2 regions of the Amycolatopsis sp. NPDC054798 genome follow, and region 1 is predicted to be linked to the other one. Evidence: riboswitches for the same ligand, from Rfam matches in the RefSeq annotation. Region 1 holds a riboswitch; the other holds the start of a gene.
The links. Region 1 has a riboswitch for ZMP and ZTP ahead of folP (dihydropteroate synthase). Riboswitches for the same ligand answer to the same signal wherever they lie in the genome.
Positions count from the first base shown of each region.

Region 1 (7,268 bases):
CAGGGCCGCAACCTGCTGAAGGAAACCGACCTCACCGCCGCCGAATTCCTTTCCCTGGTGGAATTCGCCGCCCGGCTGCGCCAGGAGAAGCGAGCGGGCACGCGCATGCGGCGGCTCGCCGGGCGCAACATCGCGCTGGTCTTCGAGAAAAGCTCGACGCGCACCCGGTCCGGGTTCGAGGTCGCCGCGCACGACGAGGGCGCGCACATCACCTATCTCGGCCCCGAGGAATCGCATCTGGGCCACAAGGAATCCGTGAAGGACACGGCCCGCGTGCTCGGCCGGATGTTCGACGGCATCGAATTCCGCGGCTCGTCCCAGGAAGCGGTCGAAACGCTCGGCGCCTACGCCGGGGTCCCGGTGTGGAACGGGCTGACCGACACCTGGCATCCGACCCAGATGCTGGCCGACGTGCTCACCATGCGCGACCACGCGCCGGGCTCCCTCGACGACGTGGCGTACTGCTACCTCGGAGACGGACGCAACAACGTCGCCAACTCGCTGCTCGTCACCGGCGCGCTGCTGGGTCTCGATGTCCGCGTCTGCGCCCCGGAACCGTTGTGGCCGAAGGAAGAGATCCGGCGGGTCGCGGCGGGCCTCGCCCGCGACTCGGGCGCGAAACTCCTCGTGTCCGACGACGTCGCGAAGGCCGTGCACGGTGTCGATTTCCTCTACACCGACGTCTGGCTGTCGATGGGCGAGCCGGAGGGAGCCTGGGGGCCGCGCATCGAACAGCTGCTGCCGTACCAGGTGAACGCGAAAGTCGTCGCCGCGACCGGAAACCCGGCGGTGAAATTCCTGCACTGCCTGCCCGCGCTGCACGGCAGGGACACCGCGATCGGGCAGCGGCTCGGCGAACGGTACGGGCTTGATGCCCTCGAGGTCACCGACGAGGTGTTCGAATCGGCGGCGTCGGTCGTGTTCGACCAGGCGGAGAACCGGATGCACACGATCAAAGCCGTGATGGCCGCTACGGTGGGAGCATGAGGATCGTCGTCGCACTCGGCGGGAACGCCCTGCTCGAACGCGGGGAACCGGCCGAGTCCGACATCCAGGAGGAGCACGTCCTCGCCGCCGCCGAAGCGCTCGCCCCGGTGGCGCGGGAACACGAACTCGTGCTGACCCACGGCAACGGCCCGCAGGTCGGGCTGCTCGCGGTCGAGAGCGAACGCGATCCGGCGCTGCGCAGGCCGTATCCGTTCGACGTGCTCGGCGCGCAGACCCAGGGGATGATCGGGTACTGGCTCGCGCAGGCTCTGCAGAACGCTTCCGGACGGCCGGTGGCCGGGCTGGTGAGCCGCGCGCTGGTGCGTGCCGACGACCCGGCATTCGCGAACCCGGCCAAGTTCGTCGGCCCGGTGTACGACCGTGCGACAGCCGAGCGGCTTGCCGCCGAGCGCGGCTGGGACGTGCGGCCGGACGGCTCCTCGTGGCGACGGGTGGTGCCGTCGCCGGAACCGGTCGAGCTGATCGAGCTGCCCTTCGTGAAGACCCTGATGGAAGCCGGTGCGATCGTCGTGTGCGCGGGCGGCGGCGGGATCCCGGTCGCTGCCACGGGCCAGGGTTTGGAAGGCGTCGAAGCGGTCGTGGACAAGGATCTGACCGCAGCGCTGGTCGCGCGCGAGATCGGGGCCGACGCGCTGGTGCTGCTGACCGATGTCGAGGCGGTGCAAGACGATTACGGCACGCCGAGGGCCCGGCCGATCCGGGAGGTCAGCAGCCGCGAGCTGCGTTCCCGGCGTTTCCCGGCCGGCTCGATGGGGCCGAAGGTCGACGCCGCCTGCCGGTTCGTCGAGAACGGCGGGAAGTTCGCCGCGATCGGCAGGCTGACCGCGGCGGGCGAGCTGGTGGCGGGAACGGCCGGGACGATCGTCCGCGCGTGAGGCGCGGAGTCAGCTGACGAGCGCCCAGGCGAGCACCAGCCCGCCGGAGTTGGTGGCCAGGTGCACCAGCATCGGGGCGAGCAGCCCGCGGCCGGTGTAGCGCCACCAGCAGAGGAACACGCCGGCCCCGGCCGCGGCGGCCATCGCCAGCACCGAGATCATCGCGAGCGGCAGACCGCCGACCGTCTGGTGCACGGCCGCGTTCTGGGTGAGGGCGAGCGAGGGCAGCAAATGCCAGAGCCCGAACAGCGCGGACGCGCCGAGCACGGGCCACCAGCGCCAGCGCTCGCCCGCTCCCAGCAGGGCCGGGAGCACGCCGCGGAACGCGATTTCCTCGACCAGCACGGTGCCGAGCGGGATCCGCACCAGCGCGAGCCACATCAGCTGCCCGAAGCCCGGCGAACCGATCCGGCCGTCGTGGAACAGCACGCGCAGCGCCGGGATCGCGGCGGCCAGACCGAAACCGAACGCCACGACCGCGAAGCCGCCGAGACCGAACCACAGCATCCGGCGCGCGTGCTCGCGGCTGAACCCGATCTCGGCCCAGCGGACGCCGGCGAAGCGGGCGAGAAACAGGAGCGCGGCAGCGGTGACCGCGCCGCAGACGGGGTAGGCCCAGCCGGGCAGCACCCGGTTGGCCAGCACGGTGGCCGTCGCCAGCAGCAGGACCGCGGGCAGCACGGCAAGAGCACGACGCCGGAAAGGAGTGACTTCCGGCAGTTTCGGGACAACAGCGGTAGCAGACATCGTCATTCCAGTGTGCCCCCGGAAAGGGACAATGGCGATGACGACCAAGGAACGCGAACCGTATCTGGACTTCCTGCGCGCGGTCAGCCTGGTCGTCGTCGTGCTGTGGCACTGGGCTTTCACGATCCTGCACTGGACGCCGACCGGCCCGCAGCCCACGAACCCGCTCGCGTACTTCCGGGGGCTGTGGGTCCTCACCTGGTTCTTGCAGGTGCTGCCGGTGTTCTTCTACGTCGGCGGCTCAGTCCACCTCGCGTCCTGGCAGCGCGCCCGCGCGAACGGACAGTCGCGGCGGTCGTATGTCTGGCACCACGTCAAGGAACTGGTGGCGCCGGCCGGCGTGCTGATCCTGCTCTGGGCCGCGCTCGGGATCGTGCTGGCCGAGACGCTCGGCGTGCGGTGGATCGGCGGCACGGTGATGCTGATCCTCAGCCCGCTGTGGTTCCTCGCGGTGTACGTCGGACTGCTGCTCCTGCTGCCGGTCATGGCGTGGCTGCACGAGCGGTTCGACGTGCTCGTACTGGTCTGGCTCGGCGGCGCCGCCCTGCTCGTCGACGTGCTGCGGCTGCGCTTCGGCTGGACGGAGGTGAGCTGGGTCAACGTGGCCGCGGTGTGGGGGCTGGCTTATCAGGCCGGGTTCTTCCACCACCGCATCGCCGAAGCGGGCCGGCGCACTGCCGCGGTGCTGATGTGGGCCGGGCTGTTCGCGCTCGCCGGACTGGTGCTGTCGGGCTTGTATCCCGGATCGATGGTGGGAGTCCCGGGGGAGCGGATGTCGAACATGTCGCCGCCGACGTTCGTCATCGTCGCGCTGCTGGTCTTCCAGATCGGGCTGTGCGAGGTGCTGCGCCCGGCCGTCGAACGCAGGCTCGCCCGGCCGCGCTGGCAGCGGGCGACCGCGGTGTTCACCCGGTTCGCGTTGCCGTTGTTTCTCTTCCACACCACCGGAATGGCCCTGGCGCGGGCGGTCGTGTACTTCGGGTTCGACCGCCAGCTGGCCGACGATCGCGCGCCGGATTGGATCTGGTGGGCCGAACGGCCGCTGGCGATTCTGGGGCCGCTGTTGTTCACGGTTCCGCTGATCGTGTTCTTCGGGCGGCGGCAGGCGGCGCACCGGGCGGCGAGTCAATAGGTCTCGTACAGCGCCTGGAAAACGGTGAGGGCGTCACTGATGGCGGCGACATCGTGAGTGCGAAGGAAATCGGCGCCGCGGCTGGCGGCGCAGAGTTCCGCCGCCAGGCTGGCGGGTCCGATCCGGTCGAGACCACGCCCGGTGAGCGTCCGCAGGAACGACTTGCGGGAGGGCGAGACCAGGACCGGCAGGCCGAACCGGGCCTTGAGCGCGGCGAGCCGGTCCAGGACCGCTATCGACGGCTCCGGAGTCCGTCCCAGGAAGTAGCCGAGCCCGGGGTCGACGATCAGCCGTTCCCGGTCGATGCCCGCGGCCCGGAGCGCGGTCAACCGTTCGTGGAAGAATCGCCCGAGGCCGGCCCACACCGTTTCCGCGGAGGTCTCGACCCTGGTGGCCGGTCCTTCGCGCTGCACCGAATGCATGACGATCAACCGGCAGCCGAGGCCGGCCAGGTCCCGGTACCGGCTGGGATCGGGAAAACCCTGGATGTCGTTGAGATAGGCGGCTCCGTGCGCGGCGGCGAAAAGCTGGGTCTCGGGCCGGAAAGAATCGACCGACACCGGGATGCCGGCCGCGACCAGCTCGGCCAGGACGTCGGCCAGCCGCCGGATCTCCTCGTCCGCGGTTACCGGCTGCGCGTCCGGATGGCTCGCCGCCGGGCCGAGTTCGATGATGTCGGCGCCTTCCGCGAACAACCGCCGGGCATGCGCCACCGCGTCTTCGGCGGCCAGATATCGGCCGCCGTCGGAGAACGAGTCGGCGGTGAGGTTGACGATCCCGATCAACCGGGGCCGCTCGCGGCGAAGCGGCGGCGAGGAATCCGGATGCTGTGCCACAGTCGCGCCTCCCAGGCCGATTCCAGAGGCCCAGGCGCGCGGCACGACGTCCCGAGGGACGGAGCCGCTTCCCGATGGTCAGATCCATCTCGATACGCCAGTAACGGCTCGCCCGGATTTTATCAACGACTTCGCGGGACAGCCACGGCCAAGCGGCTACGCTGCTCGGCCGTGCAAGGGACGCGCCTCGACACCGCCCGGATCCGGGCGGCTCGCCAGCTGATCGACCCGGTTTTCCTCGACACTCCGCTGTACCGCTGCGAGGCGATGGAGCCGGACCTCGGATGCGCGGTGAGCATCAAGCTCGAAACGGCGAATCCGGTCCGGAGCTTCAAAGGTCGCGGTACCGAGGTGGTCGCCAGCCTGCTTGCCGGTTCCGGCTCGCCAGCCGCCGTGTGCGCCAGCGCGGGCAACCTCGGGCAGGCTCTGGCCTGGTCCGGGCGTCGCCGGGGACTCGAGGTCGCCGTGGTGGCGTCCCGGTTCGCGCCTGCGGCGAAGCTCGATCGCATCCGTGCGCTGGACGCCCGGCTGGAGCTGGTGGACGGCGACTTCGAAGAGGCTCGCGAGCGAGCAGCGGCTATCGCGCGGCACGACGGCATCCGGCTGGTCGAAGACAGCCTGGACATCGAGACCTGCGAGGGCGCGGGGACGATCGGTCTCGAACTGGCGGACGCCGCGTCCTCGTTCGACGCCGTCCTGATCGCACTGGGCGGAGGAGCGATGGCCACCGGGATCGGCCACGTGCTCAAGGCGTGCGCGCCCGGGACCGAGGTGATTTGTGTGCAGCCGCTGGGCGCACCGGCCATGACGTACTCCTGGCGGCAACGCCGCGTGGTCACGACCGACGCGACCGACACCATCGCCGACGGCGTCGCGGGCCGGCGACCGATCCCGGCGGTGCTGAACGACCTGCTGCTGGTCTCGGACGACGCCGTCCTGGTCCGGGAGGCGTCGATCATCGCCGGCATGCGGCTGCTCCTCGACCGCGCCGGCCTCGTCGTCGAACCGTCGGCCGCGCTCGGGATCGCGGCGATTCTCGAAGACCGCGACCGCTTTGCCGGACGGCACGTGGCCACCGTCGTCTGCGGAAGCAACGTCGACGCCGCCGCCTATCGCCGCTGGGTCGGAGCCCGGGATTGAGCCCGCGAGGACGTGCCCGGGCGGCCATGACCCGCTGAATCACCGGCTCCCGGAGCCACGGCTCTCGCGAAATCTCCCCCGGTTTGCCCGGGGCGGTTCTTTGCGGCATCTTTACGCGTGGAGTGCCGGGAAGTCTGGTCGGCCTGCTCGTGCCCAGCCGGGCGGCGGGCGGGCGAACCGACCCCGGGGGAGTCCGATGGCGCTGGTGCTGGCGTTCGGCGTGGTGTTGCTGGTCAGCGTGTCGCTCTCGGGCGTGGCCGCGCGCACGGTGCTGTCGACCGCGCTGCTGTTCCTGCTCGCCGGTGCGCTGCTGGGCGACGGCGGTTTCGGGCTGATCCACATCGCGCCGCGCGACCCGCTGGTCACCTCGCTCGCGGACATCGCGTTGTTCACCGTGCTGTTCACCGACGGCCAGCGGGCGAATGTCCCGGCGTTGCGGGAGAACTGGCGGCTGTCCGGGCGGGCGCTCGGGCTGGGGATGCCGCTGACCATGGTGGGCATCGCGGTGCCGGCACACTTCCTGGTCGGGCTGGACTGGCCGACGTCGCTGCTGCTGGGCGCGATTCTCTCGCCGACCGATCCGGTGTTCGCCGCGGCGATCGTGGGCCGGGACGACGTGCCGTTGCGGCTGCGGCGGCTGCTCAATGTGGAGTCCGGGCTGAACGACGGGCTCGCGCTGCCGTTCGTGCTGATCTTCCTGGCCACCGCGACGAACACGTCGTCGGACCTGGGCGCCGTCGCCTTCGAGCTGGTGCTGGGATTGGTGCTGGGCATCGCGATTCCGGCGCTGGTCGCGTTCGCCTGGCGGCTGCGGGTGCTGACCGCCGAGCCGCGGCTGCAGGCGCTCGGCCCGCTGGCGGTCGCGGTGCTGCTTTACGCGGCGTGCCACCTGACGCACGCCAACCCGTACCTGGCTGCCTTCGCGGCGGGTTCCACGCTGGCCACTGTGGACAAGACGGCGGCCGAGCATTTCGAGCCGTTGGGCGATCTGCTTTCGGAGATCACGAAGTTCGCCGCTCTGCTGGTGTTCGGCGCGCTGATCACGCCGGACCGGCTGTCGCACCTGAGCGCCGGGGCGTGGGTGCTCGCGGTGCTGGCCATCGTCCTGGTGCGTCCCGCGGCGCTGGCGTTGTCGCTGCTGCGGACCCCGATGTCGGGGCGGGAACGGGCGACGGCCGCGTGGTTCGGGCCGAAGGGGTTCGCGTCGGTGGTGTACGGGCTGCTGGCGCTGCAGTCCGGAATCGCCGACAGCGAGCTGGTGTTCGACCTGGTCGCGGTGACGATCGCGCTGTCGATCGTGCTCCATTCCTCGACCGACGTGCCGATCGCGAAGCTGCTGCGCGTGGAGCCGCCGGACAACCTGCCCACCGGCCGTCCGGAGAAAACGGAGAACCCGGACGCCGGCCGCAAAGAGAAAGGAAAGAATTCATGAGTCCCGGCAAAACCGCCCGGCTCGCCGTAGCCTGGGGGGATGCGCGCAGCGGAGCTGGCCGAGGAGTTCCCGGTCGTCGACCTCGATTCGGACGCACT
Region 1 covers NZ_JBSHAM010000010.1:133,001-140,268, reverse strand. The annotation lists gene argF (ornithine carbamoyltransferase) at 1-987, shown strand, start outside; gene ACWGIC_RS09405 (carbamate kinase) at 984-1,883, shown strand; gene ACWGIC_RS09400 (CPBP family intramembrane glutamic endopeptidase) at 1,893-2,630, opposite strand; gene ACWGIC_RS09395 (acyltransferase family protein) at 2,668-3,762, shown strand; gene folP (dihydropteroate synthase) at 3,756-4,547, opposite strand; ZMP/ZTP riboswitch at 4,620-4,713, opposite strand; gene ACWGIC_RS09385 (threonine ammonia-lyase) at 4,770-5,738, shown strand; gene ACWGIC_RS09380 (cation:proton antiporter) at 5,935-7,170, shown strand; gene ACWGIC_RS09375 (CBS domain-containing protein) at 7,210-7,268, shown strand, end outside.

Region 2 (7,268 bases), on a different contig from region 1:
GCGGCAAAGGAAAGCATCGGCGGAGCTTGGTGGAAAACCGGCGGGCAATCCTAAAACCGGCGCGGGCTTGAGTTCGCCAACGGCTACACGGAAGAGGTTCCAGCCTTGCAGATCCAGCATAAAACAGGCTGGTTCTAGCGCTGGCCAACGATGCGAGTGGGCGGGCCCGATCGTGGGCGGTGCGCAGAGTGGTGCTCCACCGTGTCGGTCAGCCCCCGGAACTGGCCAAATTTTTCGGCCTGAGATGGCCGCTCGCGGACGAACGGTGTCGAGCTGGTGTGACTGGACCACGGTGGGCGACACGGCGACGGTGAAAGCCTGTTTCAGGAGCGCTTAGGATCGAACCTATGTTCGATCCTGGTGGCTTGTCTGGTTTGCCGTTCCGGTCAGCGCGGCAGCATGCCCGATGCCTCGACGGCCGCCACGACCTGCGGATCGCTCACGTGACGACTGGATATCACCACGAGATCGGGCTGCACTCGATCACCTGCCTGGCATGCGATTCGGCCCGGCGTAACTCGTGGTTCGTGGTCGAGCATCGACCGCAGGACTGGACAGGCGCGGTCGGGGAGATGCACGCCCAGAGACCGGTGCTGCTCGTTCCGCGGCGGCCAGCCGTGCCGGGCGGTGCCGGCCGGATCGACCTGCAGGTGCGCGGCGAACTGTGGGCCTACGCGCTGCTGCAGCTGTGCGCGGTCGACCGCCGCGCAATCCTGGTCCGCGTCGCCGTGGCCGAACCGCACCGGCGGCGCGGGCTGGGAACCCTGCTGGTCGACGCCGCGCTTGCGCACGGCGAGGGCTATACCTGGTCGACCGCCGAATTCGATGCCGCCGACGATGTGCTGCGCGCGTTCCGCGCCAGCCTCGATCCCGCCGAACCCGTCACGGTCGCCCATCCGCACTACTGCTCCCACATGCACCTCGCCAATGGCCAGCCGGACCAGCTGTGACACCCCGGCGGTCGCGCCTGTCACACCTGTCACTCTGTCACTCAACCCTCTCTGACCTGCAGTTTTAGGTGTGACACCAGAGTGACAGCGACCAGGCGTGTTGTTCTCCCACACTCTCTCTATGTCACTGGTGTCACCGAGGGAGAGAAAAGCGGCTGAAACAGGGGGGTGTTTAGGGGGGGCGAGCCCCCCCTGTTCCAGCCGCTTTTAGGCCGTCCCTGGGTGACAAAGTGGGTGACAATCGGGGTGGCTAACTGCGGACGTCCACGGACGTTCCAGGATTGCGGATGCGCAGGTCGGGCCGTTGTGCGCGAGGTCGAAAACCCGTGGAATCCGCTCGTAATGAATAGGTCGGGGGTTCGATTCCCCCAGGCGGCTCCGCAGGTCAGGCCCCATCCGAGACGCATCGGATGGGGCCTGATCCGTTTGCCGGACCGGACGCTGGACTACGCCAGATTCACCCGTTAGGGGAGCCGCGCCGTTCGGCGATCACGGCTTCGGAGAATGGGCGGCTCCGCTCGCTTCCGGAAAGAAATGCTCGCTGTCTAGCTGGCGCAGGTGCGCAGCCCGGCGAGGCTGAACGAAAGCATCCGGCGCCATGCGTCCGGAGCGGCCTCGGCTGTCTCGCGCACGATCAAGGCGTTCGCGGCGATCAGCAGTGTCAGATCGTCGAACGTGACGTCAGGGCGCAGCGTCCCGGCCCGCTGCGCGCGTTCGAGCAGCCGCTTCGATTTGCCCAGTTCGGCGGTGCAGCGCGCGGTCAGTTCGGGCGCGTCCTGGAGTTGCCGGCTGATCGCGTCTCGGAACGCGGGGTCGTCGGCTTGCTGCTCGCACAGCGCCGTCACGAAGGCGACGAACGATTCCCACGGGTCGTCGATCGCCTCTGCCCGGCGCATCGCCTCGTCCATCCGCTCGGCGACCAGCGCGGGCATCACCGCGTCGATCAGCGCCTCCCGTCCGCCGAACCGGTTGTAGAGCGTCCCGGCGCTGACGCCCGCCCGCTGCGCGATCTCCTCCAGCGGTACCGCCAAGCCCTTTTCGCGGAATGCGTCTGCCGCCGCGGCGAGGAGCCGTTCCTGGTTGCGCTGCGCGTCTCGGCGGAGCGTCGGCTTCCCGTCGGTTTTCACCGGGCCATCGTAGGCCGGAACGGAGGAAGTTGACGGTGGCCTCAACTTGGCGCCAAAGTTGAGAACGTTCTCAACTTATGGAGGTTCCATGTCCAAGATCCTTGTTCTCCTCGGCGCCGGCACTGGTCTCGGCCCGGCGATCGCCCGGCGCTTCGGTCGCGAGGGATTTCGGGTCGCCCTGGTCGCGCGCAACCGCGACCGGCTTGCCGCCCTGGCCGATCGGCTGGCCTCCGAGGGGATCGAAGCGGCGGTGTTTCCGGCGGACCTCGCGCGTCCGTCGGAAATCCCGGCGCTGGTCGACGCGATCCGGGACCGCTTCGAACGGATCGACGTGGTCTTGTACGCGCCCTTGGACCTGAACGGGTTCACGCCCGCCGCTGACTTGACCGCGACGGTCATGCAGCGGCTCCTCGACCTGTATTTCCTCACCCCGATCGCACTGGTCCAGGCAGTTTTAGGAGAGCTTCGCGACCGCGGCGAAGGCAGCATTCTGATCAGCCAGAGCGTCTCGGCCACCCAGCCCGCCCCCGGTCTCAGCGGCATCGGCCCGGCGATGGCCGCGACCCGCAACTACCTCCAGAGCCTGGCGGCGGAAATCGAACCCGACGGCGTACACGCGGCGACGCTTCAGATCGGAGCCCTGATCGAGGGAAGCGCGGTCCACGCGGCACTGCTGTCCGGCGCCATCGCGCCCAATGTTGACTTCCCGCAGATCGACCCGGCCGGCATCGCGGAGACGCTGTGGGAGATGCACACCAAGCGCGACGCCACCGATCTCCAGGTCCCCTAGGCGCGAGAATTTCACTCATCCGAGGGACCGGAGTCGGCCGACTGGCCAGCAGCAAGGGCCGGAAGAACGAGGGCAGCACGCGCCGCTCCCCGTTGACTGGAAGCCATGAACAGCGTGTGGAACAAGGTGGTACTCGCCGGAGCCGGGATCGCGGCACTGGCCACGGTCGCGTCGTGCGGCCTCGGCTCCTCGCTCGAGGAGAAGTCGAACGGCCACGTGAAGGCGGTTTCCTATGACACCGGAAAGCAGGGCAAGGCCAACCCGGACGCCCGGCTTCCCTCGTGGGTGCCCGACGACGCGAAGTCGGTCACCGAGCTGATCCGCACCACCGGTTCGGAGCGGATTCTGCGCTATCAACCGGGTCCGTCCGGGCTTCCGTCCCTGTGCAAGCCAGGAAAAGCCGAGGCGAAGGCTCCGACGCTCACCGCGGACTGGTGGCCTGCGGGCGAGCACAAGCGAATGGACAAGGACTGCGACGGCTGGCACGTCGCGGTCGAGGCTGACGGGGTGTACGCATACCAAGCCGAAACCGTGGCCAACGCGGACAAATAACAAGTGGCCGCCCCGGAAAAACCGAGGCGGCCACTGTCTGTCCTATGTGGTCAGTTGGCGGGCGGGGTCAGCTTCAGCACCGTCGCGGTGGCTTGCCCGCGCGGGGTGCGGTAGCTGATTTCCTCGCCTGCCTTGGCCTTCGACAGCGCGAGGCCGAGCGGGCTGTCCGACGTGATCGCGTCGGCGTCCTCGCCGGGAAGGGTCACCACGGTGAACTCTTCCTCGTCACCGTCGGAAAAACGCAGCGAAACCCGCGTGCCGTCCGGAAGCAGCGAGCTGTCGTACGCGCCGTGCTCCAGCTTCGCGGTGACGTCGGCGATCTGCCGGTCCAGTCGCGCCGCTGCCTCGGCGCGGTCGATCACGTCCGCCTGGTCGGCGGCGTCCCCCGTGCGTTCCTGCTCGCCCGGCTGCGGCGACAGCGCTTCCCGTTGCGCGCGCAGGTCCGCGATTTCCTTCTCCAGCTGACGGCGCGCCGCCTCGCTGAGCCCCTTGTCCCCTGAGATCACCATGCCGGGCATTGTCCGCTGCGCGGACCGGGGTGGCCAATCCGGTTTTTCACCCGCCGGAAGACGTTGGGACGACTGGCCTAGGATTCAGGGCTGCCGTCCTGACAAACGTAATGAGGATCACCGTGACCGCCGTGCCCGGCCGCAGCACCCAGCTGTCGCCCAACCAGTTGCAGAAGCAGGAGCTGATCGTCGAGGCGGCTCGCAAGGTCCTCGCCCGCGAAGGGCTCGCCGGCTGCACGGTACGCGCGATCGCGGAGGCCGGACCGCTCACCAAGAGCGCGATCCACTACTACTTCGCCGACATCGACGTGCTCATCGACCGGGCGATGGCCGCGCACATCAACACTTTCGTGGCGGAGCTGCGCAAGGTCGCGGACAAGCACTCCGACCCGCGCAAACGGCTTTTCGCGGTGACCGAGGCCTACCTCGCCGAATTCGCCGACCATCCGCGCGGCGCGTTCCTCTGGTTCGAGTACTGGATCGCGGCGGGCCGCGCGCAGCATCCGCAGGCGATCGACGCCATGCTCACCTCGATCACCGAACTGCTCGTCGAACTCCTCGCCCCGCTCGGCGTCGACGATCCGCGCGCCCGCGCCCGCTCGCTGCTGAGCTACCTGCTCGGCGCGGTGGTGCAGCAGCGGGTCCGGCCGCGGTCGTCCGCCAGCCTCCGCGGCGACATCGAGGCGCTCTGCTTCGCCGGATACCGCTGACGCCGCTTAGGCTCCTGGCATGCCTTTGTTCTCCTTGGACGGCGTCAGCCCGCAGGTCCACCCGGACGCCTGGATCGCCCCCACCGCCACCCTGATCGGCAACGTGACCGTCGAGAAGGACGCTTCGGTTTGGTACGGCGCGGTGATCCGCGCGGACTTCGGCCCGATCGTCATCCGCGAGGGCGCGAACATCCAGGACAACTCGGTGATCCACTCCGGGCCCGAGACGACCGAGGTCGGCCGCAACGTGACCGTCGGGCACCAGTGCCTCGTGCACGACTGCACGGTCGGCGAACAGGCGTTGATCGGCAACGGTTCCACGGTGCTCGACCGCGCGGTGATCGGACCGCGCGCGTTCGTCGCCGCGGGATCGACGGTCACGCCCGGCACCGAGGTCCCGGCGGAGACGATCGCGATGGGCAGCCCGGCGAAGAAGTTCGTGGAACTCACCGATTCCGCGCGGCTGTGGGTCGAGCACAACGCGGCGGTCTACCAGGAACTCGCGCGGCGGCACCGCGGCGGCCTCGAGCAGGTCTGAGCCGTCTCCCGTCCGTTCCCGCTGCCCGGACGCCCTTGGCGGAGTGCACTAAACTGCGTCACGCAGCAGCGACTGGCGCTATTCAAGAGGTGGAGCACCACCGGGGAGCGACGACGAGGCCGGCACCGCGCGCCTGGGTGAGGGCCACTGCAGAGCCGGAGTACGCCATGACACACCAGCCCGCCCTGTCCGCACTGTCCGCGGCGGATCCGCAGATCGCCGGTCTGGTCGAGGACGAGGCGAAACGCCAGCACGACAAGATCCGCCTGATCGCGTCCGAGAACTATGTTTCGCAGGCGGTGCTCGAAGCCACCGGCAGCGTGCTCACCAACAAGTACTCCGAGGGCTACGCCGGCAAGCGCTATTACGAGGGCCAGCAGTTCATCGACCAGGTCGAGCAGGTGGCGATCGAGCGCGCGAAGGCCGTGTTCGGCGTCGACCACGCGAACGTCCAGCCGTACTCCGGTTCTCCGGCCAACCTCGCGGTGTACCTGGCGTTCGCCAAGCCCGGCGACACCGTGCTCGGCATGGCGCTGCCCGACGGCGGCCACCTCACGCACGGCTGGAGCGTGTCCGCCACCGGCAAGTGGTTCACGCCAGTCCGCTACGGCGTCCGGAAGGAAACCGGCCGCGTCGACCTCGACCAGGTCCGCGACCTCGCCCGCCAGCACCGGCCGAAGCTGATCTTCGCCGGCGGCACGGCCATTCCGCGCACCATCGACTTCCCGGCGTTCGCCGAGATCGCCCGCGAGGTCGGCGCGGTGCTGGTCGCCGACATCGCGCACATCGCCGGCCTGATCGCGGGCGGCGCGCACCCGTCGCCGGTCGGCCACGCGCAGGTCATCACCACGACCACGCACAAGACCCTCCGCGGTCCGCGCGGCGCGATGATCATGTCCGACGCCGAGCACGCCAAGGCCGTCGACAAGGCGGTGTTCCCCGGCCTGCAGGGCGGTCCGCACAACCACACGACGGCCGCCATCGCGGTCGCGCTGGGGGAGGCCCAGCAGCCGTCGTTCTCCGAGTACGCGCACACGATCGTCGCGAACGCCAAGGCGCTGGCCGAAGCGCTGGTCGAGCGGGGCTACGACCTCGTCTCCGGCGGCACGGACAACCACCTGCTGCTGATCGACCTGACCAATAAAGCGGTGCCCGGCAAGCCCGCCGCGCAGGCGCTGGACCGCGCGGGCATCGAGCTGAACTACAACACCGTGCCGTTCGACCCGCGCAAGCCGTTCGACCCGTCCGGCATCCGGCTCGGCACGTCGGCGATCACCACGCGCGGGCTCAAGCCCGAGCACCAAGTGCAGGTCGCGGACTGGATCGACCGGACGGTGACCTCCGCGGCCGCGCAGCAGGACGGCGCGCTGGACGCCATCGCGGCGGAGATCCGCGAGTTCCTGCAGCCGTTCCCGATCCCGGGCTACGCCGAGTGACGTCGTGAGTGGCGAAGCCGGTTAGAACCGGCTTCGCCACTCACGAGTTGTTAAGCCGCGCTGCCTGACTGATCAGGTGATTGCGCTCGGCCACGTTGGGTGCCTTCTCCGCCGCCTCCCGATACAGCCGCGCAGCTGTGCCGAGGTCTCCGTCCCGCTCATGCAAATACGCCGCCACTGCGGCATGCCGAGGCAGTTTGTCGTCCAACTCCGCGAGCGCCTTCAACCCGGCACGAGGTCCGTCCGCCTCGCCGACCGCGACCGCCCGGTTCAGCCGGACGATCGGGCTGTCGGTCAGCGCGAGAAGTTCGTCGTACCACTCGACGATCTGCACCCAGTCGGTTTCCTCCGCGGCGAGGGCGTCGGCGTGCAGCGCGGCGATCGCGGCCTGGGCCTGGTACTCCCCGAGCCGGTCGCGGGCCAAAGCCGCCTGCAGGATGTCGACGCCCTCCGCGATCAGCCGGGTGTCCCAAGCGCTGCGGTCCTGGTCGGCGAGCGGCACGAGGCTTCCGTCCGGCTTCGTCCGCGCGGCCCGGCGCGCGTGGTGCAGCAGCATCAACGCGAGCAGGCCGGCCACCTCCGGATGGTCGAACCCCGCCGCGAGCTGCCGGGTCAGCCGGATGGCTTCGGCGGCGAGGTCGAGTTCGCCGGAGTAG
Region 2 covers NZ_JBSHAM010000031.1:65,603-72,870, forward strand. The annotation lists gene ACWGIC_RS20675 (glycosyltransferase family 2 protein) at 1-54, shown strand, start outside; gene ACWGIC_RS20680 (GNAT family N-acetyltransferase) at 348-950, shown strand; gene ACWGIC_RS20685 (TetR/AcrR family transcriptional regulator) at 1,496-2,077, opposite strand; gene ACWGIC_RS20690 (SDR family NAD(P)-dependent oxidoreductase) at 2,166-2,867, shown strand; gene ACWGIC_RS20695 (hypothetical protein) at 2,973-3,419, shown strand; gene ACWGIC_RS20700 (GreA/GreB family elongation factor) at 3,470-3,928, opposite strand; gene ACWGIC_RS20705 (TetR/AcrR family transcriptional regulator) at 4,051-4,638, shown strand; gene ACWGIC_RS20710 (gamma carbonic anhydrase family protein) at 4,658-5,176, shown strand; ZMP/ZTP riboswitch at 5,235-5,322, shown strand; gene ACWGIC_RS20715 (serine hydroxymethyltransferase) at 5,344-6,612, shown strand; gene ACWGIC_RS20720 (RNA polymerase sigma factor) at 6,653-7,268, opposite strand, start outside.
Region 2: linked by a shared signal. The riboswitch ahead of ACWGIC_RS20715 (serine hydroxymethyltransferase) and the one ahead of folP (dihydropteroate synthase) in region 1 are both predicted to bind ZMP and ZTP.